DNA from 4 places in the Glutamicibacter sp. BW78 genome. Region 2 is predicted to be linked to each of the others. Evidence: riboswitches for the same ligand, from Rfam matches in the RefSeq annotation. Region 2 holds a riboswitch; each other region holds the start of a gene.
The links. A riboswitch is a leader RNA that binds a small molecule or an ion and turns the genes downstream of it on or off. The one in region 2 is predicted to bind thiamine pyrophosphate.
Positions count from the first base shown of each region.

Region 1: it holds a riboswitch for thiamine pyrophosphate, as region 2 does, so the genes downstream of both, CIK75_RS06450 (ECF transporter S component) here and CIK75_RS07940 (3-oxoacyl-ACP reductase) in region 2, are expected to answer to the same signal.
Region 3: it holds a riboswitch for thiamine pyrophosphate, as region 2 does, so the genes downstream of both, thiE (thiamine phosphate synthase) here and CIK75_RS07940 (3-oxoacyl-ACP reductase) in region 2, are expected to answer to the same signal.
Region 4: it holds a riboswitch for thiamine pyrophosphate, as region 2 does, so the genes downstream of both, thiO (glycine oxidase ThiO) here and CIK75_RS07940 (3-oxoacyl-ACP reductase) in region 2, are expected to answer to the same signal.

Region 1 is NZ_NRGU01000030.1:421,060-428,995, reverse strand. Features, by position in the region: gene CIK75_RS06485 (Na+/H+ antiporter subunit A) at 1-1,456, shown strand, start outside; gene CIK75_RS06480 (Na(+)/H(+) antiporter subunit C) at 1,453-2,025, shown strand; gene CIK75_RS06475 (Na+/H+ antiporter subunit D) at 2,025-3,653, shown strand; gene CIK75_RS06470 (Na+/H+ antiporter subunit E) at 3,650-4,318, shown strand; gene CIK75_RS06465 (monovalent cation/H+ antiporter complex subunit F) at 4,315-4,581, shown strand; gene mnhG (monovalent cation/H(+) antiporter subunit G) at 4,578-4,976, shown strand; gene CIK75_RS06455 (DUF4235 domain-containing protein) at 4,984-5,253, opposite strand; TPP riboswitch at 5,323-5,449, shown strand; gene CIK75_RS06450 (ECF transporter S component) at 5,503-6,123, shown strand; gene CIK75_RS16645 (ATP-binding cassette domain-containing protein) at 6,128-7,936, shown strand, end outside.
Region 2 is NZ_NRGU01000031.1:260,549-268,484, reverse strand. Features, by position in the region: gene CIK75_RS07965 (biotin/lipoyl-containing protein) at 1-54, opposite strand, end outside; gene CIK75_RS07960 (alpha-ketoacid dehydrogenase subunit beta) at 47-1,078, opposite strand; gene CIK75_RS07955 (thiamine pyrophosphate-dependent enzyme) at 1,071-2,102, opposite strand; gene CIK75_RS07950 (Lrp/AsnC family transcriptional regulator) at 2,259-2,732, shown strand; gene CIK75_RS07945 (LLM class flavin-dependent oxidoreductase) at 2,755-4,086, opposite strand; gene CIK75_RS07940 (3-oxoacyl-ACP reductase) at 4,089-4,853, opposite strand; TPP riboswitch at 5,178-5,272, opposite strand; TPP riboswitch at 5,330-5,439, shown strand; gene CIK75_RS07935 (ECF transporter S component) at 5,474-6,106, shown strand; gene CIK75_RS07930 (ATP-binding cassette domain-containing protein) at 6,142-7,827, shown strand; gene CIK75_RS07925 (energy-coupling factor transporter transmembrane component T) at 7,824-7,936, shown strand, end outside.
Region 3 is NZ_NRGU01000039.1:407,513-415,448, reverse strand. Features, by position in the region: gene CIK75_RS14775 (glycine betaine/L-proline ABC transporter ATP-binding protein) at 1-779, shown strand, start outside; gene CIK75_RS14770 (proline/glycine betaine ABC transporter permease) at 780-1,631, shown strand; gene CIK75_RS14765 (glycine betaine ABC transporter substrate-binding protein) at 1,676-2,590, shown strand; gene CIK75_RS14760 (aldehyde dehydrogenase family protein) at 2,700-4,139, opposite strand; TPP riboswitch at 4,219-4,319, shown strand; gene thiE (thiamine phosphate synthase) at 4,376-5,050, shown strand; gene CIK75_RS14750 (bifunctional hydroxymethylpyrimidine kinase/phosphomethylpyrimidine kinase) at 5,047-6,546, shown strand; gene CIK75_RS14745 (solute carrier family 23 protein) at 6,671-7,936, shown strand, end outside.
Region 4 is NZ_NRGU01000038.1:447,186-455,121, forward strand. Features, by position in the region: gene CIK75_RS12400 (PHP domain-containing protein) at 1-450, shown strand, start outside; gene CIK75_RS12405 (sodium:solute symporter family protein) at 826-2,514, shown strand; gene CIK75_RS16560 (putative transporter small subunit) at 2,543-2,665, shown strand; gene CIK75_RS12410 (site-specific DNA-methyltransferase) at 2,839-3,756, opposite strand; gene CIK75_RS12415 (DEAD/DEAH box helicase) at 3,774-5,432, opposite strand; TPP riboswitch at 5,705-5,828, shown strand; gene thiO (glycine oxidase ThiO) at 5,823-7,010, shown strand; gene thiS (sulfur carrier protein ThiS) at 7,007-7,255, shown strand; gene CIK75_RS12430 (thiazole synthase) at 7,248-7,936, shown strand, end outside.

The sequences.
Region 1 (7,936 bases), on a different contig from region 2:
GGGCCTTTCGGCGGTCATCATCGTCGTTGGCCTGCTGTTGCATCGGTGGCGGTCTGGGTTCGGTGCCCTGCAGGCCCGGGTCCCGGCACTGCTCGAAGCCGAGCAGATGTATAAGTGGGCCCTGAACGCCGTCGACGAGGTCTCCGTCTGGACGACAGGGCGGACGCAGCGCGGTTCGCTGCCGTTCTACCTGGGCGTCATCCTGCTGGTTGCCCTGGTGGTCCCGGCCGTCGCGGGACTGACTAATCAGACACCGTTGCCGGAGAACATCGTCTGGTTCGACACCCCCGCCCAACTGATCGCCGGACTATGCATGATCGTCGGGGCCCTGGCGGCCATCCGTGCCAATAAGCGCTTTTTGGCTGTGCTGATGGTCTCCGTCACCGGCTACGGCATGGCCTTCATCTTCGCCCTGCAGGGTGCCCCCGACCTGGCGCTGACCCAGCTGTTGGTGGAAACGATCGTCCTGGTCGCCATGGTTCTGGCGTTGCGGGTCCTTCCCCCCAGACTCTGGACGTTGAACCCCACGGGGCACCGCACGGCGCGTGCCCTCTTGGGGGTCGGATTCGGGGTGGCGATGATCGGCATTGCCGCCGCTGCCATGGCCTCACGGACCGCCGACCCGGTGTCATTATCGTTCCCGGAGTTGGCCTATTTCGGCGGTGCCGGCAAGAACATCGTCAACGTCACCCTCGTCGACATCCGTGTCTGGGACACCTTCGGGGAGATCACCGTGCTGGCCGTGGCCGCCACCGGGGTGGCCTCATTGATCTTCGTCCGCGGCCGGGGGGACATTAGACACCGCGTCGGCGAAGCCGAACTGGGATCCGTGGGCCGGACACGCCCCCAACCCGGAGGCACCCGCGCCGCAGCGGCACTGGCGACCGCCCGGCATTTCGCCCAGTCGGCCAAGGACGCCTGGCTGGTGGCCGGTAAGACGTTGGCCCCCGAACGCCGTTCCATCATCTTCGAAGTCATCGCCCGGCTGATCTTCCACACGATCATCATCTTCTCCGTCTACCTCCTGCTGGCCGGACACAACTCTCCCGGTGGCGGCTTCGCCGGCGGGCTGCTGGCCGGACTCGCCCTGACCATCCGCTACCTGGCCGGAGGGCGTTTCGAGCTCGCCGAAGCGACCCCCATCAGCCCCGGCACCTTGCTGGGACTCGGGCTGGCCACCTCGGCCCTCTCCGGCGTCGTGCCCCTGGTGTTGGGCGGAGACCTCTTCCAGACAGCCGTCGTGGAATTTGCGTTGCCGATCTTCGGCGAACAGAAATTCGTCACCTCGACGTTCTTCGATATCGGGGTGTACCTGGTGGTCGTGGGACTGGTGGTGGACGTCCTGCGCAGCCTCGGTTCGGAAATCGACGAGAAGACCGAGAAACGCGGGCTGCTCTCCGGCGGCGTACGCCGGCCCCGCCGAGCCGCCGTCCAACGGGCCGGGAGCCAACGATGAGTGTGAACATGACCCTGCTCATCGTGATGGGTGTGCTCTTCGCGGCAGGGATCTATCTATTGCTCGAGCGCAGTCTGACCCGGGTGCTTTTGGGGATCATCCTGGTGGGCAACGGGGTGAACCTGTTGATCTTGGCAGCGGGGGGACGCAGCGGGCTCGCACCCCTCTACGAGGAGGGGACCCCGGCGGAAGACTATGCCGACCCGCTGCCGCAGGCGCTGATCCTCACCGCGATCGTCATCACCTTCGCGGTCACCGCGTTCCTGCTGGCGATGATCTACCGTTCGTGGGTGATCGCCCGCCGGGATGAACTCACCGACGACGCCGAGGACCGCCGGGTCGCCTCCCAGGACACCTTCGATTTCGAGGAGGACTCCGAAGTCGCGCTGGAAACCTCCGAATTCCCGGCAGATATCGACGACGACAACGTTCCGGCCCACGCCGAGGAATCACGCAGGGCCGCTGCCGCCCGACTCGCCGGGGAACGGCTCGCCAGCGAACTGCGGCAGGCCTCCTCCGAGGAGAGTGCGGGAACCAATAATAAGCGACGCAACAGGAAGGCCCGCTGATGGACCACCTGACAGCGATCGACGTCGCACCCCTGGCGGTGCTGCTCCCCATTCTGGGTGCGGCCCTGGCCTTCGTGCTGCGACGGCACCCACTGGCCCAACGCACCGCAACGATCGGGACCCTCTGCCTGACCCTCGCCCTGGAATCCTGGCTCCTGGTCTCGGCCTGGAAGCATGGGGCGCAGGCCGTCATCATCGGTGGGTGGGCTCCACCGTTCGGCATCTCCATGGTCGTCGACGAGTTCTCCGCATTGATGCTGGTCGTCTCCACAGCGGTCAGCCTCACCGTACTGCTCTATGCCACCGGCCAGGGTATGGCCGACGGGGACGAGGACGGGCCGATCTCGGTCTTCCATCCCGCCTACCTGATCCTGGTCGCCGGGGTCTCCAACGCCTTCCTTGCCGGTGACCTGTTCAACCTGTATGTGGGTTTCGAAATCCTGTTGACCGCTTCCTACGTGCTGCTGACCCTGGGCGGGACCACGGCCCGGATCCGGGCCGGCGTCACCTACGTGGTGGTCTCGGTGGTCTCCTCCATCCTGTTCCTCTTGGCGATCGGGCTGGTCTATGCGGCGACCGGAACCGTGAACATGGCCGATCTGGCCGGGAAACTGGCCGATATCGACCCGGGGACCCAACAGATCCTCCACGTCATGCTGCTGGTCGCCTTCGGCGTCAAGGCCGCGGTGTTCCCGCTGTCCTTCTGGCTGCCCGACTCCTACCCGACAGCCCCGGCGCCGGTGACCGCCGTATTCGCCGGACTGCTGACCAAGGTGGGTGTCTATGCGATCATCCGCACCGAAACCCTGCTCTTCCCCGGGGGGCGGTTGAATACGGCCCTGTTGGTCGTCGCCCTGCTAACCATGCTCGTGGGGATCCTCGGCGCCCTCGCCCAGGCCGATTTCAAACGCATGCTCTCCTTCACACTGACCAGCCACATCGGATACATGATGTTCGGGGTGGCCACCGGCAGCGCCGTTGCCCTGGCGGCCACGGTCTACTACGTCGCCCACCACATCATCGTGCAGACTTCGCTGTTCCTGGTCGCCGGGCTGATGGAACGACGGGGCGGGACCTCCAACGTGGACCGGCTCGGCTCGCTGGCCAAGCTGTCACCGGTGCTGGCCGTACTCTTCTTCATCCCGGCCATGAACCTGGCCGGCATCCCTCCCTTCTCCGGGTTCCTGGGCAAGGTCGGGTTGCTGCGCGGCGGCGTGGACCTGGGCACACCGCTGGCCTGGGTGCTGCTGGCCGGGGCGCTGCTGACCTCCCTGCTCACCCTGCTGGCCGTCGCCCGGGTCTGGAACCGGGCGTTCTGGCGCCGCGCCGAAGACGCCGAGGATGCCGACCCGATCCTGCTCATTGCCGCCGAAGAAGCCCGCCGCCCGGACATCGGGGCGACAGGGGTCAAGACCTTGCCGCACCGCCTCAGCGGACGGGGGGATGCGGCGGTACTGCCCCCGACCATGGTCTTCGCCACGGGGGTGCTGGTGGCACTGGGCATGGCGTTGACCATCTTCGCCGGCCCGCTCTTCGACCTGGCCGACCAGGCCTCGCAGCAGATGCTCGAACGCACCCCCTATATTGAGGCAGTTCTCGGCGACTCCCCGGCGGGAGGCGGAAAATGAGCCCCCACCGTCATCCCCGCCCCGCCCGCCCCTCGGAACTACTCACCAGTGCCCGCAGCGCCCGGGCCAGAGCACGACGCCGGCGCGCCCGCTTCCTCATCGAACTTCCCCTCATCATCTGGCTGGTCCTCGTCTGGGGAGCCCTCTGGCGGGACTTCAGCCCGGGGAACCTGATCTTCGGGTTCCTGATCGCCCTGGCAGTGGTGATGACCTTCAAACTGCCTCCCGTTGAGCTCAGCGGCCGCTTCAACCCCTGGCAGGCCCTGGTGTTCTCGCTGTTGTTCCTGCGCGAAATCGTCAGGGCGAGCGTCCAGGTGGTACTGGTCGTGCTGCGCCGCGGGCCGAAGGTGCGCAACGCGGTCATCGGTATCCGCATGCGCAGCCAGGAGGACCTGATGGCCACGGCCCTGGGGCATGTGCTGACCCTCATCCCGGGTTCGTTCGTCGTGGAAATCGACAGGACAACCTCCACGCTCTACCTTCACGTGTTGGACATCAATACGGTGCAGGAGGCCGAAGACTTCCGGCGCCAGGTCAGGGCCATCGAAGCCCGGATCATCCGGATGATGGGCAGCCGGGAGGAACTGGAGGCACTCAATGCCGAAGGTGCCGACGGGCCCGACGTCGCAGAACGAACGAACCGACCGATGAAGGAGCAACCATGATCCTCGTTGCCGCGTGGGTGGCCGGTATCGCCCTGGCCCTCGGCGCCGTCATGGCCCTGATCCGGCTAGCCAGGGGCCCCTCGATCCTTGATAGGACCCTGGCCCTGGATGTCCTGCTGATCATCATCCTGTGTGGGCTCTGCGTGGATATGGTCGTGAACCGGCATCTGAACCACATCGTGTTCATCGTCGTCGGTTCCCTGGTGGCCTTCATCGGTTCGGTCACCATCGCGCGCTACGTCACCGATCGGAGATCCCCATGATCGTGTTTGGCCTCGCCGACGGCGGGACGCTGGACCTCGTCCTGGAATGGATGGTCGCGATCTGCATGATCCTCGGCGCCCTGCTGTCCGTCGCCGCAGGCATCGGTCTGCTGCGTTTCCCCGACCTCTTTTCCCGCATGCATGCGGCCACCAAGCCGCAAGTCCTCGGATTATTCTTGATGCTGCTCTCCGTCGCCCTGCAGATCAGGGCCTGGTCCGCCGTGCCGGTGCTGTTGCTGGCCTGGTTCTTCCAGTTGCTGACCGCACCGGTGACAGCACATATGGTCGGCCGTGCCGGGTACCGGACCAGACACCTTAAACAGGAGACGCTGGTCCTCGATGACCTCAATGAAGTGGTCTCCGAGGCCCAGCGTCGCCTGGACGAAGGTCGCTAACGAGGGGTCAGACCTCGTCGGCCGTGTGGTTGAAACGGGCAATGGCCTTCTGCGTGCCACGGTTGGTCAAAACCTGGATCACTGCGGCCACGACTGCGGAGACCACGGCGAACCCGAGGGCATGACGCATCGACGCCTCGGCCTGGGCTTCCTTGTCGTTCGGCTTCGGGGGCTTCTCTCCGGTGACCTTGTACCAGATGGTGTCCACGAGCTTGCCGCCGACAAAACCGGCGCCGATCGACACGACCGTGCCGACGATCTTCAATAATGCGTTCACGAACGATTCTCCCGTCGGTAGGTGATTACCTGCCCAGCATAACGCGCTGTAGACTGGGCCCCACTGAATGACCTACGACAGGGGAGCGTCGTCGCCCGGCCACGGCCGGAAACTTCGACGCTGAGAGTGCGGATCACCGCAGACCCTCGAACCTGCTCCGGCTCGTACCGGCGAAGGGAGTCGAGAATCTCAGGACACGCGGATCCGCCGCGGAGTCCTCCCCTCCTTGAAACCAAGGAGGAACACCCTATGAGCAGCACCCTTTCGGCGGCACCGACCGCCCGATACACCTGGCGGGTCGTGGACATCGTCGTGGCCTCCGTCATCGCCGTGGCCTCCGGCGTGATCTTCTGGGCCTGGAACACCACCCACCACGTCTTCGACGTCATTTTCGTCGCCTTCCCGCCCTCATCGGCCCTGCTGGCCGGAATGTGGCTCTTCCCCGCGGTCCTGGGGGCCCTGATCATCCGCAAACCAGGCGCAGCACTGTTCTGCGAGATGGTCGCGGCCGTCGTTTCCTCGCTGCTGGGATCGGAATACGGTTGGACGGTCTGGGCCTCGGGAATCATCCAGGGGCTCGGCGCCGAAATCGTTTTTGCGCTGCTGCTCTACCGCCGCTGGTCGCTGCCGGTGGCCCTGTTCGCCGGAATGCTGACCGGGATCTTCGGGGGAGTGAACGACGCCTTCGTCTTCTCCTGGTTCCCCGAATACACGGCGAGCATGAAACTGGCCTACGTGGTGTTCATGGCCATTTCGGGGCTGATCATCGCCGGCCTGGGGTCGTGGGCGCTGACGCGCGCGCTCTCACGGACCGGGGCGTTGTCCTCGATGGCTTCGCGGAAGGCCGCCCAGGAACGGGTTCTAGGGTGAATCGATGACCTCTGATGCACCGACCGGAACCCGCGGCTCTCCACCGGCCGCCGGGGTCGGCGACGTCCGTGCTGCTGCGGTCCGCGCCCGCGGTTGGGGATGGCAGCACGCCGGGCGGGAGACGCCCGCAGTCTTGGGTTTGGACCTCGACATCCAGGCCGGGGAAAAAGTGTTGCTCGTCGGCCCCTCTGGCGCCGGAAAATCGACGCTCATGCACGCCCTGGCCGGGGTGCTGCAGGATGACGAGGACAACGCCTCGGCCGGGGAACTACTGATTGACGGTTTACCGGCTGCGGCAGCCCGCGGCCGGACCGGTCTGATGCAGCAGGACCCCGAAACCCAGGTCGTCCAGGCCCGGGTGGGGGACGACGTCGCCTTTGGCGCGGAGAACCTCTCGGTGGACCCGGAGCTGATCTGGCCCCGCGTCAGCGAATCCCTGCAGGCGGTGGGACTTGACCTGCCACTGGACCACCCCACCTCGTCCCTGTCGGGAGGGCAGAAGCAACGCCTGGCCCTGGCCGGGATCCTGGCCATGCGCCCCGGACTCGTCCTGTTGGATGAGCCGACAGCAAATCTCGACCCCGACGGGGTGCTGGAAGTGCGGGACGCAGTGCTCGAGGCACTCGGCGCCAGCGGAGCAACGATGATCATCGTTGAGCACCGGCTCACCGCCTGGGCAGATGCCGTGGATCGGGTGATCGTGCTGGAGCCCGGCGGCGGTGTGGCCTACCAGGGCGCACCGGCCAGGCTGTTCGCTCCCGGCCCCCTCCGTGAACGGCTCATCGACGCCGGGATCTGGGTCCCCGGCCACACGCCCGTACTGCCCGCACGGGCCCCGGCAAAAGAACCGGCCGCCGGCTTGTTGAGCGCCCGAAGGCTGGCCGTATCCAGAACAGCCTCCGGTGCCCCCGTCGTGTCGGGTCTGGACCTGCGGATCGACGCCGGTCAGGCGCTGTGTATCACCGGAGCCAACGGGGCCGGCAAATCGACGTTGGCCCTGACTCTGGCCGGGCTGCTGCCCGAACGTCGGGGCAGCGTCGCGGCACTGCCTGCCCTTTCCGGTGCCCAGGACCTCCCCGAGGAAACCGAACCCGTGCACCCCGACCGGCCCTACACGTGGCGGGCCGGGGAACTCGTGGGGCGGATCGGCACCGTCTTCCAGGAGCCCGAACACCAGTTCGTCACCACCACCGTCCGCGCGGAATTGGCCTTTGGCCCCCGGCATGCCCGCACACCGGGGTCGAAGACCCGGCTGTACACCGACGCGCACATCACCGAACGGGTCGATGAGCTGTTGGACCGGCTGGGGCTGAGGCATCTGGCCGACGCGAACCCGTTCACCCTCTCGGGAGGCGAAAAGCGCAGGTTGTCGGTGGCCACGGTGCTCGCGGCCCGACCGCGACTGCTGATCCTCGATGAGCCGACGTTCGGCCAGGACGCCAATACGTGGAAGGAACTGGCGCTGCTGCTGCGCGAACAACTCGACGAGGGCGTCGCCGTCGTCGCGGTCACCCACGATGCGGCGTTCGCCGCCGCGTTGGGGGCCTCCACCTTCGAGGTCGCCGCCGACCTGCGCCCCGTGCAGGAACCCGGAACCCCCACGCAGGAGGAACCGGCAACCGATCCTCGGGCCGCGGGGGGGATGCCGGGGCTGGAACCCGACGCAGGTGCCCGGGCCAGCTTCTTCGGTCGGTGCAACCCGCTGGCCAAACTCGCTGCGGTAGTGCTGGGGACCGTGCCCCTGATCGCCTCCCTGGACCTGGTGACCTCCTCCGTCGTCGTGCTGGCCAGTCTGTTGCTGCTGCGCCTGGCA
Region 2 (7,936 bases):
GGCATCGATGAGGCCTTCTCCCAGATCGGGCAGCGGGAAGGAAATTTCAGCCACGGCGGTACTCCAATACTCGTTGAATGCCGAACAGGATGCGGTCGATGTTGGGGATGTACTCATCCTCGAGATCACCTGAGGGATACGGTACGTCGAAACCGGTCACCCGCTCAACGGGTGCCTTGAGGACACCGAAGCAGGATTCGGAGACCAGCTGGGCGACTTCGGCGCCCAGGCCCGCGGTGCGGGGCCCCTCATGAACGACGACGGCGCGTTTGGTTTTGGACACCGAGGCCGCCAGACCGGCGGCGTCGATGGGCTTGAGCCAGCGCAGGTCCAGGACCTCGATGCTGATGCCATCCTCTTCGGCCAGTTCGGCGACCTGCAGGCAGCGAGCCACCATGGCACCCCAGGCAATGAGGGTCAGGTGGCGGCCTTCGCGGGCAATGACCGAACCTTCCAGATCTCCGGGATTCTCGGTGTCGACCTCGCCCTTCTGCCAGTAGCGGGACTTCGGTTCCATGAACATGACCGGATCGGGCATGAGGACCGACTTCTTCAGCAGGTGGTACGCCTGGTGCGGGTTCGACGGGGAGACGACCTTGAGCCCGGGCACGTGGGCGAAGAGCGACTCGAGGGACTCGGTGTGCATTTCGGGGGCGCGGATGCCGCCGAAGGAGGGCACGCGCAGGGTTACCGGCATCGGCAGGGTGCCGCGCGAACGGTAGTTCATCCGGCCCAGCTGGCAGACGATCTGGTTGATCGCCGGGTAGGCGAAACCGTCGAACTGTACTTCGGGGATCGGATGCCAGCCGGCCATGGCCAGCCCGATGGACATGCCCAGGATGCCGGATTCGGCCAGCGGGGTGTCATAGACGCGGCTGCTGCCGTGCTTGGCTTGCAGTCCGTCGGTGATGCGGAAGACACCGCCGAGGCCGCCGACGTCCTCGCCGAAGATCATCGAACGCGGGTCTTCGGTCAACAGTTCGTCCAGGCCGCGGTTCAGGGCCTTCTGCATGGACATTTCGACGACGGTGTTTTCCATCGGACGCTCCTGCACGGTTGCGGTGGCCGGGTTAGACATGTTCGGATTCCTCTCGCCAGTTCGCGGCCTGGGCTGCTAGTGCTTCGGTGGGTTCCTGGAAGACGAAGTCGAACATCTCGGTGCCCGGGCGGGCATCGAGGGCGTCGACGCCGAGACGGACCTGCTCGACGAATTCGCCGGCCTGCTCGCTGATGGCGGCGACGGAGGTGTCATCGAGGGCACCGGCGGCACGCAGGGTGGCTTCGAGACGGTTCAGCGGGTCCTCGCCGCCGTCACGCCGTTCGTCGTCGAGGCTGCGGTAGCGTCCCGGATCATCCGAGGTGGAGTGCGGTCCGCGGCGGTAGGTCATGGCCTCCACCACCGCCGGACCGTTGCCGGCCCTGCCGTGTTCGACGGCGGCACGCACGGCACGGACCACGGCGACGACGTCGTTGCCGTCGACCTGGATCGAGGGGATCGCGTAGCCGGCACCACGGGCGGAGACCGAGCCGCCGGCGACCTGGCGTTCGGTGGGAACCGAGATGGCCCACCCGTTGTTCTGCGTGAAGAAAACCACCGGGGCCTTGAAGACCGAGGCGAAGTTCATGGCCTCGTGAACGTCGCCCTGCGAGCTGGCGCCGTCACCGAAATAGGTCAGGGCCACGTTGCCGGTGCCGTCAACGGTTTGTCCGTGGGCCCAGCCCACGGCGTGCAGCACCGAACCGGCCACGACGGCCTGAATGGGGGCCACATGGGTTTCGGCGGGATTCCACAGGCCACCATGCCAGGAGGCCTTATGGGTGGACATGTAATCCACCATGTCGATCCCTGCGGCCAGAGCGACGCCCATCTCGCGGTAAGTGGGGAAGGCGAAGTCGCGGGTGAAGTCCAGTGCGTAGGCGCTGCCCACCTGGGCTGCCTCCTGGCCTAGTTCCGGGGCATAGCCCGGCAGGATGCCTTGTCGCTGCCAGGCAATGGCGGCGACATCAAGCTGCCGGGTGCGCACCATCAGGCGGTACAGCTCAAGTAGTTCATCGGTGCCGAGCTCGTCGGCGTGCGGCTCAAGCCGGGGTGCATCGGTCATGTTCGACTCCCAGTGGATTCGGTGAGGTGGGCTTGCTGTGACCCTAGTTACCACCTGTTTCATGCGCAATCGCATCAATCAATGACCAACAATCTGCGCAGAGTGTCTACGCTGGTACCGAGTCATCTATACATATTGTCTAGTTAAGGAGCGTCCATGAAAATCGACGCATTGGATGCACGGATCCTGGGGGAGTTCTCCTCGGACCCGCGGATGTCGGTGTTGGAGGCGTCGCGGGTTCTGGGGGTGGCCCGGGCGACGGTGCAGTCGCGGCTGGACAAGCTCACGCGGGAGGGCGTGATCACCGGTTGGGGGCCGCATCTCTCGGCCGAAGGGCTGGGATATCCGGTGCGTGCCTACTGTTCCCTGGCGATCGATCAGGACGCAGGGCACGACGGCGTGGCCGCCGCCCTGTCCCAGGTCCCCGAGGTGCTCGAACTGCATACCGTTTCGGGTGAAAGTGATCTCATGGCCTGCATTGTGGCCACGTCGAACGACGATCTGCAGCGGGTCCTGGACGCGATCATCGCGACCCGGACCGTGCTGCGCAGTTCCTCGTTGGTGGTGCTGAACTCACCGATCCCCTTGCGCATGCTGCCCCTGGCCCGGGCCGCGGCCCAGAGGGGCTGAGCCCTCAGGGTCGCTGGGCCGTTCAGGCCTCCGGCCGCTCCAGCCCCAGATGACCCCGCAACGTGTGAGTCGAGTATTCGGTGCGGTAGAGCCCCCGACGTTGCAACACTGGAACCACCCGGTCCACGAACTCCTCTAGGGAATCAGGCAGCATCGGCGGCATCAGGTTGAAGCCATCGGCAGCGCCCGAGGTGAACCAGCGTTCGATGGAGTCGGCGACCTGCTCCGGGGTCCCCACCATCGTGCAATGGCCGCCGCCGGCAGCGAGTCGACCCAGCAGCTGTCCGACCGTGGGGCGTTCGGCTTCCACGATGCGCAGGATCGTGGCGTACCTGCCCTGTGGGCCGGTGAATTCGCTCGCCGGTGGCAGAGCCGGAACCGGTGCGTCGAGGTCCCACTCGCTGCAATCCTGCCCGATGAACATTCCCAGCTGGGCCAGCGACTGTTCGGTCGGTAGGAGGGCATCCACCTCTGCCTGCCGCGCCAACGCCTCGACTTCGGTGGATCCGAGGTAGGTGACCAGTCCGGGCATGATCGCGACCTTCGACGGGTCCCTGCCTTCGGCGGCAATGCGCTGCTTCAGATCCGCGTAGTAGTCCTGCCCGCTGGCCAGATCGTAGGCCACCGCGTAGATCCCTTCGGCATGGCGTGCCGCTAGCTGGCGACCGGATTCCGAGGCCCCGGCCTGGAACAGGACCGGCCGGCCTTGCGGGCCCCGGGGCACGTTCAGCGGCCCGGCAACACCGAAATGCTCGCCGTCGTGGTTGATGGGCCTGACTTTCTCGGGATCGGCGAAGAACCCCGAACGATCGGCGAGCACCGCGTCATCGGCCCAGGAATCCCAGAGGGCCAGCGCGACGTCGATGAATTCGGCGGCCCGGGCATAACGTTCGGGACTGGCCGGCATGGAATCCATCGAGTGGTTGCGCGCCTCGGCGTCGAACATCGAGGTGACCACATTCCACCCGATGCGCCCGGCGCTGAGGTGATCCAGCGAGGCGAGCATCCTGGCAGCGTGGTACGGGGTGTAGAAGGTCGTGGAGACGGTGGAGATCAGCCCGATGCGGCTGGTGCTCCGCGCCATGGCGGCCAGCGCCGTCAACGGTTCGAAGAACCACCGGGGGCCGGCTGCCGGGTTTCCCGCCGAGTGTCCGTCGGCGAAGAACACGGCATCGAAGAGGCCGGCCTCGGCGGTTTGGGCCAACCGTTCGTAATGCTCGATGCTGCCCAGTTGCTCAACCGCAGAGTCCGGGTGGCGCCACGCTGCCTGGTGGTGCCCGCAGGCGTTGAGGAAGGCGTTGAAATGTAGTTGGCGTGGTGCCGTTTCGGCTGTGTTGATGGGGTGTGTGCTCATCTCTAGTTCATCACCAGTCCGCCGTCGACCACCAGATTCTGCCCGGTGACCGCACGGGCCCAGGGGGAAGCGAAGAACAGGATGGCGTCGGCGAATTCGGCCGGTGTGGTGACCTTGCGCAAGGGGGTGGAGGAGGCGATGAAGTCGAAGACCTCTTCGGGGGTCGCGGCGCTGGCGTCCGTGGTGCGTAGTAGACCACCGGAGACCATGTTCACCGAGACCTGGTGTTGGCCCAGGTCGGCGGCGAGTGTTCGGGTCAGGGCCAGCAGGGCGGCTTTGGAGGCGGTGTAGTCGTGGTACGGGACCACGGGGTTTTGGAAGAGGTTGGTGCCGATGTTGATGATCCGCCCGAAGCCCTGTTTACGCATCCCCGGCAGCGCCGCCTGGGCGGTGTTCAGTGCGCCGCGAACACTACCGGAGAACTGGGTGGTGAACTCCTCCCAACCAATCTCTGCGGCCGAGGATCGGGCCTCGCCATTGAAGGAGAAATCGGCCAGCGCGTTGTTCACCACGGTGGTCACGGGGGAACCGAAATGGGCCTGGGAGGCCACGAGCATGGCGGTGACCTGCGCCGGATCGGTGACATCTGCCTGGACTGCCAGGGCACGGTCGGGCCCCAGACCGGCAGCAAGTTTCTCGGCGGCTTCGGCGGACTGCCGGTAGTTGATGACGACGCGGGCGCCTTGTGCGGCGAAGGCCTGCACGATATGACGGCCCAAACCGCGGGCGCCCCCGGTGACAAGGACAATCTGGTCTGAGAGGTTCATTTGGTCTCGCTTTCATGGCTGCCGAGGGCAGGTGGTGGTGGAAATGAAGGGGATCGTTGCGGGCAGCATCGCCCGGGGGAGAGAGGTGAGGGCCCCGTGAGACACGCGGGGAGCACGGTGGTCGTGCTGTGGTGTCCGACGGTGGAGAGCAGGCTGCGCAGGAGAGGTTTCAGCTGGGCCGCAGCTGGCGGGCAGAGGCTAAACCGCTGGCCGAGAGACGGCACGGCAGGATGCGGAGCGCCAGGGTGGACGCAACCAACGCATGGCGACATCGGGCCGTGGGGTGGCGGTCCGGCAGGACCTTCCAACATGGAGGTTTAGGTGAAGAAGCACCTGCAACATCCCTTCGCTAGTTCGAACTAGATCAGGTTCAACGGGTGTTCTCTCAGCCAGAAATCATGGCACCCCGTGTCACTGCACCACACCCTACACACTTCACGCAGCGATTCGACAACTTCGTGTCCACGTGTACAGTCTGTGCTGAACACGGGAGTCCGGTGAGCCGGGCTGAGAGGAAGCTGATCAAGCTTCGACCGTCGAACCTGATCTGGGTCATGCCAGCGCAGGGAGGCAAAACTCTAAATCCCGTGCCCTGTTCACTCAACAGAAGGGGCACGACAGTGCACTCAATAACGCCGCCATCCACCACGCCACTACCGGCGCGACGACGCTTTTCCTTCGACCTCAAGGACCTGGTGCTCATCGTGGTCCTGGGGGTCGTCTTCGGATTCCTCTACTGGGCGTTGGTCCAGGCATCGGCCGGGCTGACCCTGCTGATGGGCCCGTTCGGGGACCTCTCCTCGCATCTACTCTTCGGCGGGTGGCTCATCGTGGCCCCGATCGCCGTCGCCATCATCAGACGACCCTTCGCCGGGATCCTCGCGGAGGTCATTGCCGGTGGGGTGGAGGTCGTTTTCCTCGGCTCGACGGCAGGACCCATGCTTTTCCTGGTGGCCGCCATCCAAGGTCTGGGCAGCGAACTTCCCTTCGCCCTGCGTCGCTACCGGTCTTTCAGCTGGCTCACCTACGCTTGCTCCGGACTACTCGGAGCAGGATTGGCCTTCGCCGTCTCGGCCTTCCGTTTCGGGTGGTACGGCCAGGATTTCTTTGTCATCCGGCTCATCGTTCAACTGCTCTCCGGGCTCATTCTCGGCGGTCTCCTGGCCCGCAAGACCGTTAACGCCCTGGCTAAAACCGGCGTCGTGGACAACTACGCCATCGGCCGGGACCAGCCAACCGCCGAGGGAGCATGAAACCGGCAAGCACGCCGGTAGTCGTGCTTGAGAACGTGACCGTAACCTACCCCCGAAGGCAGGTGCCGGTCCTGGATCGGGTGACCTTGAGTCTCGAAGCAGGCGAACAGGTCATCATCCTGGGGCCCTCGGGGGCCGGAAAGTCGACGCTTTTAAACCTGATGACCGGGGTCATCCCGCATTCGGTGGCGGCACGGTTCACTGGCCGGGTCCTCGTCGCTGGTCAGGACACCGCTCACACCGGCGTCGCCGAATTGTCACGGACCGTCGGCGTCCTGGCCCAGGACCCCGAATCGGCGATGTGCATGCCCGATGTGCAGCGGGAGATCGCCCTTCCACTGGAGAACCATGCGGTACCCCCACGACAGATCGAGGGCCTGATCGATGAGGTGCTGGAACAGGTCAACGGAGCCAGCCTCAAGGACAGGTCAACACGGCAACTCTCCGGTGGCCAAGGTCAACGGGTTGCCTTGGCGGCCAGTCTGGTCGTGGAGCCGCCGGTGCTGCTGCTCGACGAACCCACCTCGATGCTTGACGCCGAAGGCATCTCCTCGGTGCGCCGGTCCATCGACCGGGCGGTGCACGACCGTGGCCCCGCCGTGGTGCTGGTGGAACACCGCATCGACGAGTATGCGGGAGCCGACGGTGTGGCGGGGCTTCCCGGACGGGCCATCGTGCTCGACGCCGAAGGGGCCCTGATCGCTGACGGCCCCACACGGACCGTGTTAAAACAATCGGCACGCCAGCTCGTGGACGCCGGGTGCTGGACACCGTTGGAAACCGAGCTGCAGGCTGCATGCGGCACCGAAGGCGGTTTGGCATCGCCCATCGTCCGCGAAGAATTGCTGCACTGGGCGGAGGGCCAACCAACGGTTCCGCAGCCGACGCAGGCCACCGACAGCGTGGTCCTCTCAGCCCGGGGCCTCTCGATCACCCGGGCGCCAATCCCTGCCCGGAAACGACGCCGCGAACCCGCGGTGATCAGCCCCCAACTTGAAGGCATCGACCTGGAACTACGCTCCGGGGAGATCGTCGCCCTGTTGGGCGCCAACGGGACGGGCAAGACCAGTCTGTTGCTCGCGCTCGCCGGGCTGCTGCAACCACTTGCCGGCACGATATCGGGGGACCGCCCCGGGCTGGTGTTCCAGAACCCCGAACACCAATTCGTGGCCACCACGGTCCGAGAAGAAGTTGGCCATGGCCTGCCGGCGCTCATCAATGGTCGTCCTGCCCAGGAGAAGATCGATGACCTGCTGGCCGAACACCGGCTGACGCATCTGGCCGCGAGCAACCCGTTCCGACTCTCGGGCGGGGAAAAGCGGCGGCTCAGCGTTGCGGCCATGCTCGCTCATTCCCGCAACGTCCTGTTGGCCGACGAACCGGGTTACGGGTTGGACCGGAAAGCCACCATCTCGATGATGGGAGCCTTCCGGGACGCGGCGGCCGACGGACAGTCGATCCTGTTTTCCAGCCACGATCTACGCAGTGTCGCGAGCCTGGCCCACCGGGGAATCGTCATCGCCGAGGGCACCATCATCGCCGACGGGCCGATTTTTGACGTGCTGGGCGACCGAGACGTCTTGGCCAGGGCAGGGATCGTGCTGCCCCCGCTGCTGGACTGGCTGCTGGGCCTCGGGAAGAGTCCGGAGCAGATCAAGAACATCCTGGATGCTCTGGATCGCGAAGTTGCGCCTGCGGCACGGATGCAGGTGCCCTCGTGAGCGCGGCCCCCTTTCCGTGGGTGGTCACGACCACGCCCTTGGGCCGTCGCAACCCCACCATGAAGCTCGCCCTGCTCTTCGTGGTCTCCTTCGCCTTGCTCTTCGTCTT
Region 3 (7,936 bases), on a different contig from region 2:
TGCAACAGCGCGTGGGACTAGCCCGCGCGCTGGCCTCCGAAACCGATATCCTGCTCATGGATGAGGCCTTCTCAGCCCTTGACCCGCTGATCCGCCGCGATATGCAGGAACAGTTGGCCTCGCTGCAGGCAGAGCTGGGCAAGACGATCGTCTTCATCACCCACGACCTGAACGAGGCCATGTTCCTCGGTGACCGGATCGCCGTCATGCGTGATGGGGAGATCGTGCAGATCGGAACCCCCGACGACATCCTGACCCGCCCGGCCAACGAATACGTCTCGGCCTTCGTCCGCGACGTCGACAGGACCCGGGTGCTCACCGCAGGCACGGTCATGGAAACCCCACGCTCCGTCGTCAACCTCTCCGGCGGTGCCCGCAACGCCTTGCGGACCATGCGCGATCTCCAGACCTCGGCGGCCTTCGTCGTGGACCGGCAGCGCAAGCTCCTCGGGGCCGTCCGCGACCGCGAGGTCATGGCCCTGCTCGAACGCGGTGGCACCAACCTGGAAGAAATCATCACCGTGGGCAACGACCCGGTCACCGCCGACACGGCCCTGAACGACCTCTTTGGCCGTTCCGTCGAATCCCCGGTGCCACTGCCGGTGGTCGACGATGAGGGCCGGCTGATCGGGGCCATCGCGCGCGCCACCCTCCTCTCGGCGTTGGGCAACGTTCCCTCGACCACCAGCAGCGTCCCCGTGGTCGCCGCCGATCAAGCCACGGATGTCGAAGCCCCCGCCCAACCGACCGACCCGACCGCAGACGGAGGTGCCCTCTAAATGAGCGACAACCTATTCCGCATTCCCGTCGGCACATGGGCCGAAACGGGTCTGGACTGGATCACCGCGAACTTCGAACCCTTTTTCGATGTTCTGAAGACGGCTTTCCAGAACTTTTACGACGCCCTGGCCTGGGTCCTCACAGCACCGCCGTTCTGGGCGGTCATCCTGGTCTTGGCCCTCTTGGCATGGCTGGTCAAAAGCTGGAAGCTGGGCCTCGGCACGGTGATTGGGCTAGTGGCCATCTACGGGATGAACCAGTGGGAAAACTCGATGGAGACCTTGGCCTTGGTTCTGGTCGCCAGTCTCATCGCCGTCGTCATTTCCATCCCCTTGGGTGTGCTCACGGCGAAGTCCAAAATCGTTTCGGCTGTCGTCAAACCGATCTTGGACTTCCTGCAGACCATGCCGGCCTTCGTCTACCTGATTCCCGCGATCCTCTTGCTCGGCATCGGCGCCGTACCCGGAATCGTGGCCACGATCGTCTTCTCGCTGGCACCTGGTGCCCGCTTCACCGAGTTGGGCATCCGGAGCGTAGACACCGAGGTACTCGAAGCCGGCCAGGCCTTCGGCGCCTCCCCGGGGCGCATCCTGCGCCAGATCCAGTTCCCGTTGGCCCTGCCCACGATCATGGCCGGCATCAACCAAGTCATCATGCTCTCGCTGTCCATGGTGGTTATTGCCGGCATGGTCGGCGCCGGCGGTCTCGGCGCGGCTGTCTATAAGGCCCTGACGACCTTGAATACCCCCCTTGGCGTCGAATCGGGCCTCTCGGTGGTCGTTTTGGCCATCGTCCTGGACCGCATCACTGCCTCCTTCGGACAATCGAACGTGCCCTCCAAGAACGCCTAAAGACCCTACGCCCCGGATATGGGGCGCGAAGAAAGGAACAAGTAATGCAAAAGAAACTCGCATCGATGATGGGGCTGGCCGCAGTGGCCTCCCTCGCCCTGGCCGCCTGCGGTAGCGGCGACACCGGAAGCGACGGCTCCGCGGCCCCCGAATCGCCGGAAAACGGCGATAAGGCCGCACTGAACATCGGCGTCATGGCCGGTTGGGATGAAGGAGTGGCCGTTTCCAACCTCTGGAAGCAGATCCTCGACAAGAAGGGCTACGACGTCGAACTTACTGACGCCGACGCCGCTCCGGTCTTCTCGGGCGTTGCCTCGGGTGACCTGGACCTGACCATGGACGTCTGGATGCCGCTGACGCATAAGGACTACTTGGAAAAGTACGGCGACAAGATGACCAAGTTGGGCACCTGGTACGACGATGCCAAGCTGACCATCGCCGTTAACGAGGACGCCCCGATCGATTCGCTGGATCAGCTGGCGAAGAACGCCGATAAGTTCGGCAACACGATCTACGGCATCGACCCGGGCGCCGGCCTGACCAAGGCCACCCAGGAGAACGCCATCCCGGACTACGGTCTGGAGAAGATGGACTTCAAGACATCCTCTACCCCAGCCATGCTGAGCCAGCTGAAGAAGGCCACCAAGGCAGGCGACGATATCGTTGTTACCCTGTGGCGTCCGCACTGGGCCTACGATGAGTTCCCGATCAAGGACCTGAAGGACCCGAAGGGTGCCATGGGCAAGGCCGAAACCATCACCTCCTATGGCAATAAGGACTTCGAGGAAAACTACCCGGGACTGACCGAGTGGCTGAACGACTTCAAGATCGACGACGAGAAGCTGTTCTCCTTGGAGAATGCGATGTTCAACGACACCGACACCGACGATTATGCGCCGATCGTCGATAAGTGGATCTCCGAGAACCAGGAATACGTGGATTCACTCACCGAGAAGTAGTCACGATTAATCGGCAGGCGCCACGGCGCTTTCCGTAACGAAAGACCCGGCCCACGCGCAGTGTGGGCCGGGTCTTTCATGTGTTCTCGATGGACGTGGCCCGATCGATTCAGCCGATCGAACGCATGATCTTCCGTTTGGCCCAGCCGAACGGCGGGTAGATGGCCTTCAGGGTGTCGACCCGGGCAGTCTTGGATAGCACCGGACGCTGCTGGCTGAAGGTGTCGAACCCGAACTTGCCGTGGTAGTTCCCCGTCCCCGAGGCCCCGACACCCCCGAAGGGTAGCGCCGGAACGGCCAGATGCATGCTGCACACGTTATGGGCGATGGCGCCGGCCCGCACCTGATCCTCGAAAGACGTGTGCAGGCGGGGGCGCTCACTGAATAAGTACGCGGCCAGCGGCGAGGGCCGAGAGTTGATGAACCGCACGGCATCGTCGAAACGGTCGACCTGGATGATCGGCAGAATCGGACCGAAGATCTCCTCCGTCATCACCGGCGCCGCCGGATCGACGTCGGCCAGAACCGTGGGCGCGATGTACCTCGAGTCAGCATCGCTGGATCCACCGGCCACCACGCGTCCCTGCCCCAGGAAGGAGGCCAGCCGAGAGAAGTGCGAGGCGTTGATGATGCGTCCATAGTCCTTACTGCCGGAGGGATCCTTGCCATAGAAAGCGGCGATCGCCCGGGGCAGCTGCTTTTCCAGTTCGGCCGCCGCCGTGGCCCCAACCGCCAACACGTAGTCCGGGGCGACACAGGTCTGTCCGGCATTCATGAACTTCCCGTGGGCCAGCCGCCGGGCAATCGCGGCGAAGTTCCCGTCCGCTACCACCGCAGGACTCTTGCCACCCAGCTCGAGGGTCACCGGAGTCAATGTTTCGGCGGCGGCCCGGGCCACGATCTTCCCGACCCGCTCGCCTCCGGTATAGAAAATATGGTCGAAATCCATCTTCAGCAGTTCAGCTGTCGTCTCGGCTGCCCCCTCCAGGACGGCAACGGCACGCCGATCCAGATACTGCGGGATGAGGGAGGCCATCACCGCGGAGGTGGCCGGAGCCAGTTCGGAGGGTTTGAGAACCACGGTGTTCCCTGCCGCCAGGGCACCGACCAGCGGTCCCAACAGCAGCAGGACCGGGTAGTTCCATGGAGCGATGACCAGAACCATACCCAAGGGCCGTGCCTGCACACGAGCCGACGCCGGCTGCAAGGACAGCGGAACCTTCACCTGCTCATCGGCCATCCAGTCGCCCAGATATAACTGGGCATGATCGATTTCGGCTTTCACCCGGTCCACTTCGGTCAACCGCGATTCGGCCGCCGGTTTACCCAGATCCGACATCAACGCGTCACATAGGTCCTGCTCATGATCCTGGATGAGGCGTTCGAGGGCCTTGAGCTGGGCACTGCGGAACCTCCTCGGATGGGCCAGCCGAGAATCGGAGGCATCGCGGAGCCTGAGGGCCGCGGTGGCCGGGAGTTCGGCTTCGGGGCCCGCCTGCACGATAGGCGCGGCAACTGCTGAGGAACGGGAGCGTCGATTCGTGGCCATGGGTACGACACTAGCGCGGGGACGGTCCCTGGGGCATCCAACGGGTTTGCCGCCCCCGGCGGGGGACTGTAGGCTCACGATCACTGACACGGGGTGTCCGCCACCGGCGCGGACTGAGAACATACCCGGCAAGAACCTGATCTAGTTCGTACTAGCGGAGGGATGTCGCCCATGCACCAACATGCGCAAACCTTGACCTATTCACCTACCGACCCGTCTGTTTCGGCGGTGATCGCATGAGCACGCCGACTCCCGGGACCGGGATCTACCTCGTCGCCAACTCAGCCAGCACCGCGGGACGGCCACTAGCGGATATCGTGGCCGACGCCGTCGCCGCCGGTGTGGGGACCATCCAGCTGCGGTGCAAGGACCTGTCGGCCCGCGAGTTCCTGGCCGAGGCGACCGCCTGCGCCGAACACACAGCCGACCGAGCCCTGCTGCTCCTCAACGACCGGGTGGACGTCTACCTGGCGGGCCGCGCCGCAGGGATCCGGGTGGACGGGGTCCATATCGGACAGAAGGACCTACCGGTCGAACTCGTCAGGTCCCTCATCGGACCCGACGCCGTGCTGGGGCTCAGCGCCAGCACCGAGGAGCATTTCGCTGCAGTGTCCACACTGCCGGCGGGCACCATCGACTATCTGGGCACCGGCGCCGTGCGGGCCACCCCCACCAAGAAGGATCATCCGACTCCCCTGGGGTTCTCCGGCCTGACTTCGTTGATCTCCCAGGCCCCGCTGCCCTGCGTGGCGATCGGCGGGCTGGGTTCCGGCGATGCCGGTGAGGCCCACGCCGCCGGGGCCATCGGCATGGCCGTCGTGCGGGCCATCTGCTCCGCCGAGAACCCCCGGGATGCTGCTGCGGCGCTGGTGGATGAATGGACCCGGGCATCACGGACGGTGAACGCATGAGCGCCTCGAGAATCCCCAACATCCTCTCCATCGCCGGTGCCGACCCCTCCGGCGGGGCGGGCATCCAAGCCGACCTGAAATCGATCGCCGCCTGCGGCGGCTACGGTATGGCCGCCATCACCGCCCTGACCGCCCAAAACACCCGAGGAGTCACCGGGGTCCATACCCCGCCGGCGGAATTCCTCACCCAACAACTCGAGACGGTCTCCGCCGATGTCCGCATCGATGCGGTGAAGATCGGCATGCTGGCCACCGCCGAGGTCATCGAGGCCACCACCTCCTGGCTGGGCGCCCGCCCGGGCACCGCCGTCGTCGTGGACCCCGTGCTGATCTCCACCTCGGGAGACCGCTTATTGGAGCACGACGCCGAGGCGGCCTTGCGTCGGCTGCTCCCGTTGGCCGATGTCCTGACCCCGAACATCGCGGAGTTGGCGGTATTGCTCGGGGAACCGGCATCAACCCGGTGGGAAGACGTCGTGGACCAGGCGACCCGTCTGGCGGAACGCTATTCGGTCCTGGTCTTGGCCAAGGGGGGCCACCTCTCCGGCCATCGATGCCCGGATGCCCTGGTCGGCCCCGACGGCGTCCTCGCCGCTGTGGAGGGTGCGCGCATCGATACCCCGAACACCCACGGGACCGGTTGCTCGCTGTCCGCGGCGCTGGCCACCCTCTGGGCCGGCTGTGGGGACTGGGGAGATGCCCTGCGTCTGGCCCGTGGCTGGCTCGAAGGTGCCCTCTACCGTGCCGATGAACTCGAGGTCGGGGGCGGGCATGGTCCGGTGAACCACTTCGGTGCACTCTGGGACGGCGCAGCGGTACCAACGGCGGGGGCCTTGCTGACCACCTGGTGGAATGATCTGTCGGCACTGCGTTCGGGGATCGACGATCTGCCGTTCATCCGCTTACTCCGTGACGGAACCCTGCCCTCCGAGGATTTCCACTTCTATCTGGCCCAGGATTCGTTGTATCTGCGGACCTACTCGCGGGTCCTCTCCCGCGCTGCAGAATTGGCTCCAAACCGTGAGGAACAGCAGTTTTGGGCTTCCGGGGCCGTCGGGGCCCTCGAAGAAGAAGGGAATCTGCATGTGCTCCGGCTCGGTCATGCCCCCGATCCGGAACCGAGCCCCACCACGTCTTCCTACCTGAACCATCTGGTGGCCTCCGGCGATTCCTATCCCGAGCTCGTGGCGGCCATCCTGCCCTGCTATTGGCTGTACCAGGACATCGGCCAACGACTGGCCTCCTCCGCCTCTCCGGGCCACCCCTATGCCGACTGGCTCGCCGCCTATTCCTCCCCCGAGTTCGACGAAGCCACCAGCCGGGCCATCGCCCTGGTCCAGAAGGTGGCGTTGCGGGTCGGGTCGACGACCCTGGCCGGGATGCGCCGCGCCTTCGACGAATCGAGTCGGCAGGAACTGTCCTTCTTCGCCCAGACCCCCGAGGACACCGCCGGACGCCCCGCCTCCCTACCGATCCCCGTAGCGGCCATCGGCTGATACCGGGAACCCCCGAGAGGGGGCCCAACCCCGTGCGCCAAGGGTCGGGGCTGTAGGATTCCGTGGGGTCCCGCATCGACGAGGACCCCACCACCAACCTGCAGGGTCACGACGGAGGACATCCATGAGCAATCACCTCGGCTTCGGCTGGAAGATCCATGGCGACGGCACAACGATCCGTCCGGGCACCGTGGTGGCCCCGGACGAACGACTGAACTGGTTCCAGACCACCGGCATCGGCATCCAACACGTGATGGCGATGTTCGGGTCCACCGTCCTGGTGCCGGCCCTGACGGGTTTCCCGGTCACTTCCACCTTGTTCTTCTCAGGGGTCGGGACCATGCTGTTCCTGCTCATCACCGCTGGGCGGGTACCCAGCTACCTGGGGTCCTCCTTCGCGTTCATCGCCCCGGTGACCGCTGCCATGTCGGGGCACGGTTTTGCCGGCGCCCTGGGCGGCGTCGTCTTCTCCGGTGCCGCACTGTTCATCATTGGGCTGGTGGTGCAGAAGTCAGGGACCGGCTGGATCCACGCGCTCATGCCCCCGGTGGTGATGGGGACGATCGTTGCACTCATTGGGCTGAACCTGGCCGGGGCCACCACCGAAGCCATGGAAACGGTCCCGCTGACCACCTTCGCCACGGTGGCCGCCATCGTCCTCACCGCGGTCCTCTTCCGTGGCTTGCTGGGACGTCTGTCGATCCTGGTGGGCATCATCGTCGGCTATCTCGTCGCCCTGGCCCAACATCAGATCGACTTCACCGCAGTCAACGAGGCCGGATGGTTGGGCCTGCCGCCCTTCGCGTTCCCCGAGTTCCACCTCGACACCCTCGCCCTGTTCCTACCGGTCGTCTTCGTGCTGGTCGCCGAGAACATCGGGCATGTGAAAACCGTGGCACTGATGACCCGCAAGGATCTGGACGACGTCAACGGCCGGGCCCTGATGGGCGACGGCATCGCCAGCATGGTCGCCGGATTCGGTGGCGGCTCCGGGACGACGACCTATGCGGAGAACATCGGGGTGATGGCCTCCTCCCGCGTCTACTCCACGGCCGCCTACTGGGTCGCCGCAGCCTCAGCCATCCTGTTGGCCTTCCTCCCGAAATTTGGTGCCGCCATCTCCTCGATCCCCGCGGGGGTCAGCGGCGGTGCGGGAATCGTCCTGTACGGGATGATCGGCATCATCGGTGCCCGACTCTGGGTGCAAAACCAGGTCAACTTCTCCAACCCGATCAACCTCATGACCGCCGGCGCGGGGCTGATCATCGCCATCGCCGACCCAACCATCACGGTGGGAACCATGCAGTTCGGCGGTATCGCCCTGGGCACGATCGCCACCCTGGCCATCTACCACGGGATGCGCACCACCGCGAGGTTCCGTGGCACCGAA
Region 4 (7,936 bases), on a different contig from region 2:
GCCGATGCGCTGGTGGCTGCCGGAGTGGTGTCCAGTCGCAGTGAAGCCTTCGCCACGGTCCTGACATCGCAGTCACGCTATTACGTGGGCCATTATGCGGTGGACCCCGTGAGCGCCGTGGAACTGGTGCGGGCCGCCGGAGGAGTGCCGGTCTTCGCCCACCCCATGGCGGAGCTGCGTGGCCGGGTGGTTGAGCCGGAGGTCTTCGATGACATGATCGAGGCCGGCCTGCTCGGGCTGGAAATCGACCATCGAGATAATTCGGCCAGCGGCCGCAGGTTCCTGCAGTCATTAGCCGGCCGGCATGATCTGATCGTGACCGGCTCCAGTGACTACCACGGCACAGGAAAACCCAACCGGCTCGGCGAGAATTCCACGAGCGTGGAGATGCTTCGCCGCATCCTCGAGGCAGGGACCGGAACTGCTGCTGTGGGAGTACCCAAAATATAACCTGCCAGTACCTTAGATTTCCGCCTGCCGGGAAGAACCTCCGTCATCTGATAGTGTCACCGACGTAGGGGGTTGCTTGAGGCAACTTGTCGAGCATTCATCCGATTGCCTGAACGACCCCTGGTTCCACCGGAGGTAGAACAAGAACCTCCACCGTTTGAGTGGCCATGACCCGAAAGCCGGGTAGCCGCACGCGCCGCGTCAACAGCGGCCCTGCAGGTCCGGTTGAGTCCGGGTGGAATGCGCGCCTTGAATGCGTCCGCACCGGACAATGCCCGCCTCACGGTGGCCTGGCAATAGCGCCCGAATTCCCGGGCCGGCGCGCTGCGACAAGGGGAGGCATCCGGTTGGCCGACCCGCGAGAAGAGGAGCAGCATGGCACCGAACGGTGTAGAGCTCCAGCAGTTGAGCGGATGGTTAGTCATCGGCCTGTTGGTGTTTTTTTACGGTGGGACATTCCTGATGACCCTCGGGATTGGCAAGAAGAAGGAAAACGCGGACGGCTACATGACCGCGGGCAACAACATCGGCTTCGGCATCTCCGCGGCGAGCATGACCGCAACGTGGATCTGGGCCTCGTCGATGTACGCCTCGGCAACCTCCGGCTACACCTACGGCATCTCCGGCCCCATCCACTACGGGCTCTGGGGCGCCTTGATGATCCTGTTCATCTACCCCTTCGGCAAACGCATCCGCTCCGTGGCCCCCCGGGCGCACACCCTGGCCGAAGTCATGCACGCCCGGCACGGCCGGGGCAGCCAGCTCATGCTCGCCGGCTCCAACGTGGTGGGCAGCCTGATTAGCCTGACTAGTAACTTCATCGCCGGCGGCGCACTGATCGGCCTGCTGTCGCCCTTCAGCTTCCAGCAGGGGATCCTCACCGTCGCGGCCGGCACCCTGCTGTACTCGCTGTGGTCGGGTTTCCGTGCCTCCGTGTTGACCGACTTCGCGCAGGTGCTGGCCATGCTCGGCGCCGTTGTGGTCATCATCCCGGTGGTGTTCTTCGCCGCGGGCGGGACGAACATGTTCGTCGAGGGGGTCTCGAACGTGACCCCCCAGCAGGCGAACTTCTTCTCCTCAGAGGCCTTCATGAACCAGGGCGCGCCGTACATCGCGGCGGTGCTGGCCTACGCCATCGGCAACCAGACCATTGCGCAGCGGCTCTTCGCCGTCCGTGAGGATCTGATCAAAAAGACGTTCGTCACCGCTACCGTTGGCTATGGGGCCACCATCATCGGCGTCGGCATGCTCGGCGTCATGGCCCTGTACCTGGGCATCACGCCCACCGGCGGGGACCTGAACAACCTGATCCCCGAAATGGCAGCCACCTACCTCGGGCCGGTGTTGTTGTGCCTGTTCCTGGTGATGATCATCGGGGCGTTGTCCTCCACGGCCGACTCCGATCTCAGCGCCCTGTCCTCGATCATGATGGCCGATATCTACGGGCAGAACGTGGCCAAAAAGGGTGAAGTCAACCCGAAGACCATGCTCCTGGTCGGTCGTATCTCCATGGTCGTCGCCACCGGTGCCGGGCTCTACTTCGCTAGTGGGGCGCTGAACATCCTGGACCTCCTGGTCTTCGTCGGGGCCCTGTGGGGTTGCCTGGTCTTCCCGGTGATTTCCAGCTTCTACTGGAAGAAGGTCACCAATATGGCCTTCGTGACGTCGGTGATCGTCGCCCTGGCGATCTTCATCCCCGTACGTTTCTCCTGGATCCCCGTCGACGGGCTCTGGGGTTACACGGTCGACGTCTTGTCGATCGTCGGGGTCGGTGTGGTGCTCGGGCTGATGCTCTTCGGCTTCTTCGGTGGCCGGGTGGCACGGATCGGTGGCGTCATCGCGACCCTGGCCGTTGCGCCCTTCGCCTTCGGGCACCTGCATGACTACGCGGTCCTCAGCGGCTCCCTCGTCGCCTACGCGGTCTCCACGGTGCTGTGCTATGTGATGTCAGCCCGGTCCTCGATGGAATTCGACTTCGAGACCATCAAGGACAAGGTGGGCGATTTCGACCCCTCGGATCGCGCGACAGCAGCCCAGCCCGACACCGCAGAAACGCATTCCTGATCCTGTAGGAGGAGACAATATGGAACCGATGATCTTGACCGCATATGTGCTCATCTGGCCGGTGATCGTTGCCGGAACACTTTTCGTCATCACCCGGGCCTTCCTGCGTGAATGGCGCCAGGCGCGTCGGGACGAGCGCACGATGGTCTAATCGTCCGCGTGGACCGACCGCTCCGGCACCCTGCCAGGTGACGGAGCAGGCGGCCGTTGCACCACCGGTTCGGTAGGGGGGGCAACGGCCGTCTTGTCGTTCAAGAGGAGTGCCGGTGGGAAGAGAACGACGACGTTGTTCCCTGCCCACCGGCTGCCGTGCCGACTGCACGGTCACCTGTGCTGGAAGACAGTATGCTCCGGAAGGCGCTCACGCATGGTCTCGATGGCTGCTGGATTCGCGTCCACGCAGACGAACCGCCGATCCAACTGGGTTGCGGCAGCGCCGGTAGTGCCTGAACCGGCGAAGAAGTCCAACACCCAGTCTCCCGGACGGCTGCTGGCGGCGATGATTCGGCGCAGGATCCCTAGCGGTTTCTGCGTGGGATAGCCGGTCTTCTCCTTGCCGGTGGGCGAGACGATGGTATGCCACCAGACATCGGTGGGTAGCTTGCCACGGGCCGCCTTCTCGGCGGTGACCAGCCCGGGGGCCATATAGGGTTCCCGGTCGACTTCGACGGAATCGAAGTGGTAGGTGGACGGGTTCTTGACATACACCAGGATGTTGTCGTGCTTAGCCGGCCACCGGCTCTTGGACCGGGCACCGTAGTCATAGGACCAGATGATCTCGTTGAGGAAGCACTTCCGGCCGAAGATCGCGTCCAGCATCACTTTGGCGTAGTGGACCTCCCGGAAATCCAGGTGGAGGTATAACGTGCCGTCGTCAGCTAGCAGCCTCCACGCCTCCAGGAGGCGCGGCTCCAGGAAAGCCCAGTAGTCATCGAAGGCATCATCGTAGCTGTGCAGGGTTCCACGGATGGTCGAGTAGCTGGCGCCCTTGAAACCTACCCGGTCACCCGAACCGTCGGTATTGCGGACCATCGTCGTCGCCTGCCGCGATTGCTGGCGACCGGTGTTGAACGGCGGGTCGATGTAGACGAGAGTGAACGAACCATCGGGCAAGGTGGGCAGGAAATCGGCGTTATCGGCCTGGACGACGAGGTCGGGCCCATCGGGGGACCAGCTGTTCGCGGACCCCACACGGGTGGGGACCCCGGCGGTGTGGCCGGGCTCCCCACCGGATGCCGGCATGGTTGCACCCACAGGTGCTACTCGGACTCGTTGCGGTTGACGACCTCGCCGTGGTGCCGGCGCGTCCGCGAGCGGCGACGACGTGCCGGACGAGCTGCCTCGTCGCTGGTGGGACCGGTCTCGGCGGGCTGGCGGTTCGCCTCGCCGGTTGCCTCGCGGTTGGGGCGGTCGGATCGGCCGTGCCCGCGACCACGACGGCCGGCACCATCTCCGCCTGATTCCGAGTCGCGGCCGCGTCCGCGACCTGCATCGCGCCCCGAACGGGACCCTGATCCACGGCCCTTCTCACGTTCGGCCGGACGCTTGCCGGTTTCGCCGAGATCCTCGAGCTTCTCGCCCGACAGGCCCTGGAGCTTGCGCTGGTTGCGCGGCAGCCGACCCTTGGTCCCGGCCGGGATATCCAGATCGGTGTAGAGATGGGGTGAGGAGGAATAGGTTTCCACCGGTTCTGCCTGATCCAGTCCCAGCGCCTTGTTGATCAGGCCCCAGCGGGGGACATCGGACCAGTCAACGAACGTGATCGCCGTACCCTTTTTCCCGGCACGACCGGTGCGACCGATCCGGTGAAGGTAGGTCTTCTCGTCCTCGGGGCACTGCAGGTTGATCACGTGGGTGACGTCCTCCACATCGATGCCGCGGGCGGCCACCTCGGTGGCGACCAACACGTCGACCTTGTGGTTGCGGAAGGCCCGCAGTGCCTGCTCACGGGCGCCCTGACCGAGATCCCCGTGGATCGCACCGGCGGCGAATCCGCGGTCGATCAGTTCCTCGGACAGTTTGGCTGCCGAGCGCTTGGTCTTGGTGAAGATGATGGTGCGTCCGCGACCTTCGGCCTGCAGGACGCGGGCGACCACTTCGTCCTTATCCAGCTGGTGGGCGCGGTAGACGACCTGGCGGATGTCCTTCTTGGTGATGCCGTCGTCCTCGGGGTCCGCGGCACGGATATGCGTGGGGCGGGACATGTAGCGCCGGGCCATCGACACGACGGCGCCGGGCATGGTGGCCGAGAACAGCATGGTCTGGTGCACGGCAGGAATCGCGGCGAGCAGGGTCTCGACGTCGGGCAGGAAACCCAGATCGAGCATCTCGTCGGCTTCATCCAGGACCACGATGCGGATGTTCTTGAGGTTCAGGTGCTTCTGCTTATGCAGGTCGATCAGACGCCCCGGGGTGCCGACCACCAGTTCGACGCCGGCCGTCAGCTGTTCGATCTGCGGCTCGTAGGCCCGGCCGCCGTAGATCGTGGCGATGCGTGCGTTGCGCTTGGTCGCTGCCTTCTGGATGTCGGCGGAGACCTGGTTGGCCAGTTCACGGGTCGGGGCCACGATGAGAGCCTGCGGGGCGCCGGGGCTGGGCAGCTTGTCATAGTCGGGATCATCCCGGCCGATGACGCGTTGCAGGGCAGGAATACCGAAACCGAAAGTTTTGCCGGTACCGGTTTTAGCCTGTCCGATGATGTCGTGGCCGGCCAGGGCGACCGGCAAGGTCATCGCCTGAATCGGGAAGGGGTGGATGATGCCGGCATCGGCCAGGGACTCAACGATGTCCTCCCGGACACCGAAATCGGCGAAGGTCTGTTCGGGCAGTTCGTGCGGGGCATCCTCGGAGGCGAGGAGACCGTCGACCGGAAGCTCGATGGTTCCGGTGTCATCGGTCAGTTGTTGCTCAGTTTTCAATGAAATCTCATTCGTTTAGGCGCCGGGGCTCGGTGTGCTCGACGTCCTCTGAAAACGGAGAGCGGAGTCCACCGCAGCAGCGGCGCGTCCAGCGGAGCCGATCGCGGGCTAACCAGCGCGAATGAACGCGCAAAAGGTGCAGGTTCGCTGGGAATTCCTGCCAAGTAAATGCGTCTGGTACGACCGGGCATCCTTGTCTACCCCCTCAGTCTAACGTGCCGCGACATAAACACCGCCCCGGGACCTGGCCGCGCGTGGTGTGAGTTACGCTGGAGCCGAACCACGGGAGCCCGCAGACGGGCTGAGAGGGTGCTGCCGCCGTAGAACGGCTCCGAGCGCCGACCGAGAGACCTGATCCGGATCATGCCGGCGGAGGGAAGGTAGCGAAGCATGCATTGTGCCGTCATCGGTGCCGGGATCATCGGCTTGTCGATTGGCTGGGAACTGGCCCGCAGCGGATACCAGGTCACCGTGATCGACCCGGCCCCCGCAACGGGGGCCACCCACGCCGCGGCCGGAATGCTCGCCGCCGTCACCGAATTTCATTATCAGGAACGCGAATTGCTCCACCTCTCGGTTCCTGCTGCCGCAGCCTGGCCACAGTGGGCCCAAGCAGTGGAAACCGCCAGCGGACGGTCCACCGGCTTCGAGGCCTGCGGCACGCTGGTGGTCGCCGCCGATGCGGCCGACCGTGCCGACCTTTCGGTGCTGGCCGAAGCCCAACGCGCCGTCGGACTGGGAATCGGGGAGCTGGGAACTGCTGCGGCCCGCGAAATCGAGCCCCTGCTGGCCCCCCGGTTGGCCGGCGCCTTCCACGCCCCCGCGGACGCCAGGACCGACCCGCGTCGCACCGCCGAAGCCCTGGTGGCCGCCCTCGAGTCCGAACCCGGGGTGGCCTTTTACCGCCAGCGGGCGACCGCCGTCGTCCAGGGGGAGCGCGGGCCCACGGTGCAGACCGTCAGCGCCGACGGAGAACTGGCCGAAATCGAAGCCGATGAAGTCATCGTGGCCACCGGAACAGGAAGGATCGGCGAGCACGGGGCGCCGGGGGAGGGCCTGACCGGATTGCCAGCGATCCTGCGGCTTCCCGTGCGCCCGGTATTCGGCGACGTCCTCAGGTTGCGGCCCACCGCCACGGCCCCCCGTCCGGCGGGTTCCACGGTGCGTGCGCTGGTCTCCGGACAGCGGGTCTACATCCTGCCGCGTCGCGACGGTGAAGTCATCGTGGGCGCCACCGAACGCGAAGATGACCAGGCCGGAGTCAGCGTGGAGGGGGTGCACCGGTTGCTGCGTGATGCGCTGCGTGTCATGCCTGCCCTGGCCCACTACGAATTGGTGGAACTGACGGCCCGCGCCCGTCCCTCGACTCCCGATCACTTGCCGTTGCTCGGACGCATTGGCCCCGGATTGATCGCCGCCACGGGATTCCACCGCCATGGTGTCCTGCTCAGTGTGGCGGCTGCGGCGGCAGTCCGCACGCTACTCGCCCCGGCGCCCGAGGCCACCGCGCCACGTTCGCCCCCGACCATCCTTGACCCGACCCATCTGGCATCCTTCGACCCCTGGAGATTCTCATGAACGACACCAAGGCCCCACTGATCCTCAACGGACAGGCCGAGCCCCATGCCGAACTCAGCGTGCTGGAGCTGATCCGGCGCGAGACCGGTCTGGCGCTGGGCACCGATGGCCGCACCGCCGAGGGGACGAGTCCTGGTCTAGCGGCAGCGGTCAACGACGAGGTCGTCCCTCGCTCGGCGTGGGCCGGAACCCCGTTGCAGCCAGGCGATCGCATCGAGCTGCTCTCGGCGGTGCAAGGTGGCTGAAGTAGCCCACACCGATGACCTGGTCGTGGACGGAACCCGGTTCAGCTCACGATTGATCACCGGCACCGGCGGCGCCCCCGGCCAGGACGTCCTTGAAGCGGCACTGATTGCCGCAGGAACCGAACTCACCACGGTGTCGATGCGCCGCCATGCGGTGGTCCCGGGCCGCGAATCCATTTTCGCGTTGCTGAGCCGCCTGGGGATCCGCTTACTGCCCAATACTGCGGGATGCCATACGGCACGTGAAGCAATCCTGACCGCCAAAATGAGCCGCGAAGCGGTGGATACCGACTGGGTCAAACTCGAGGTCATCGCCGACGACGAATCATTGCTGCCCGATATTCCCGAACTGCTCAGCGCTACCGAGGAACTGGTCGCCGACGGTTTCAAGGTCTTCGCCTACACCAACGACGACCCGGTGGCAGCCCAGCGGCTCGAGGACCTGGGGTGCACGGCCGTGATGCCGCTGGGCGCGCCCATTGGCACCGGGCAGGGGATCCTGAACCCGCATAACATCGAATACATTGCCTCACGGTTGACGGTCCCCGTCGTGCTTGACGCCGGCATCGGTACCGCCTCTGACGCGGCCCTGGCCATGGAGCTGGGTTGCGACGCCGTCCTGTTGGCCACCGCCGTCACCCGGGCGCAAGAGCCGGCGTTGATGGCCGAGGCGTTCAGGCA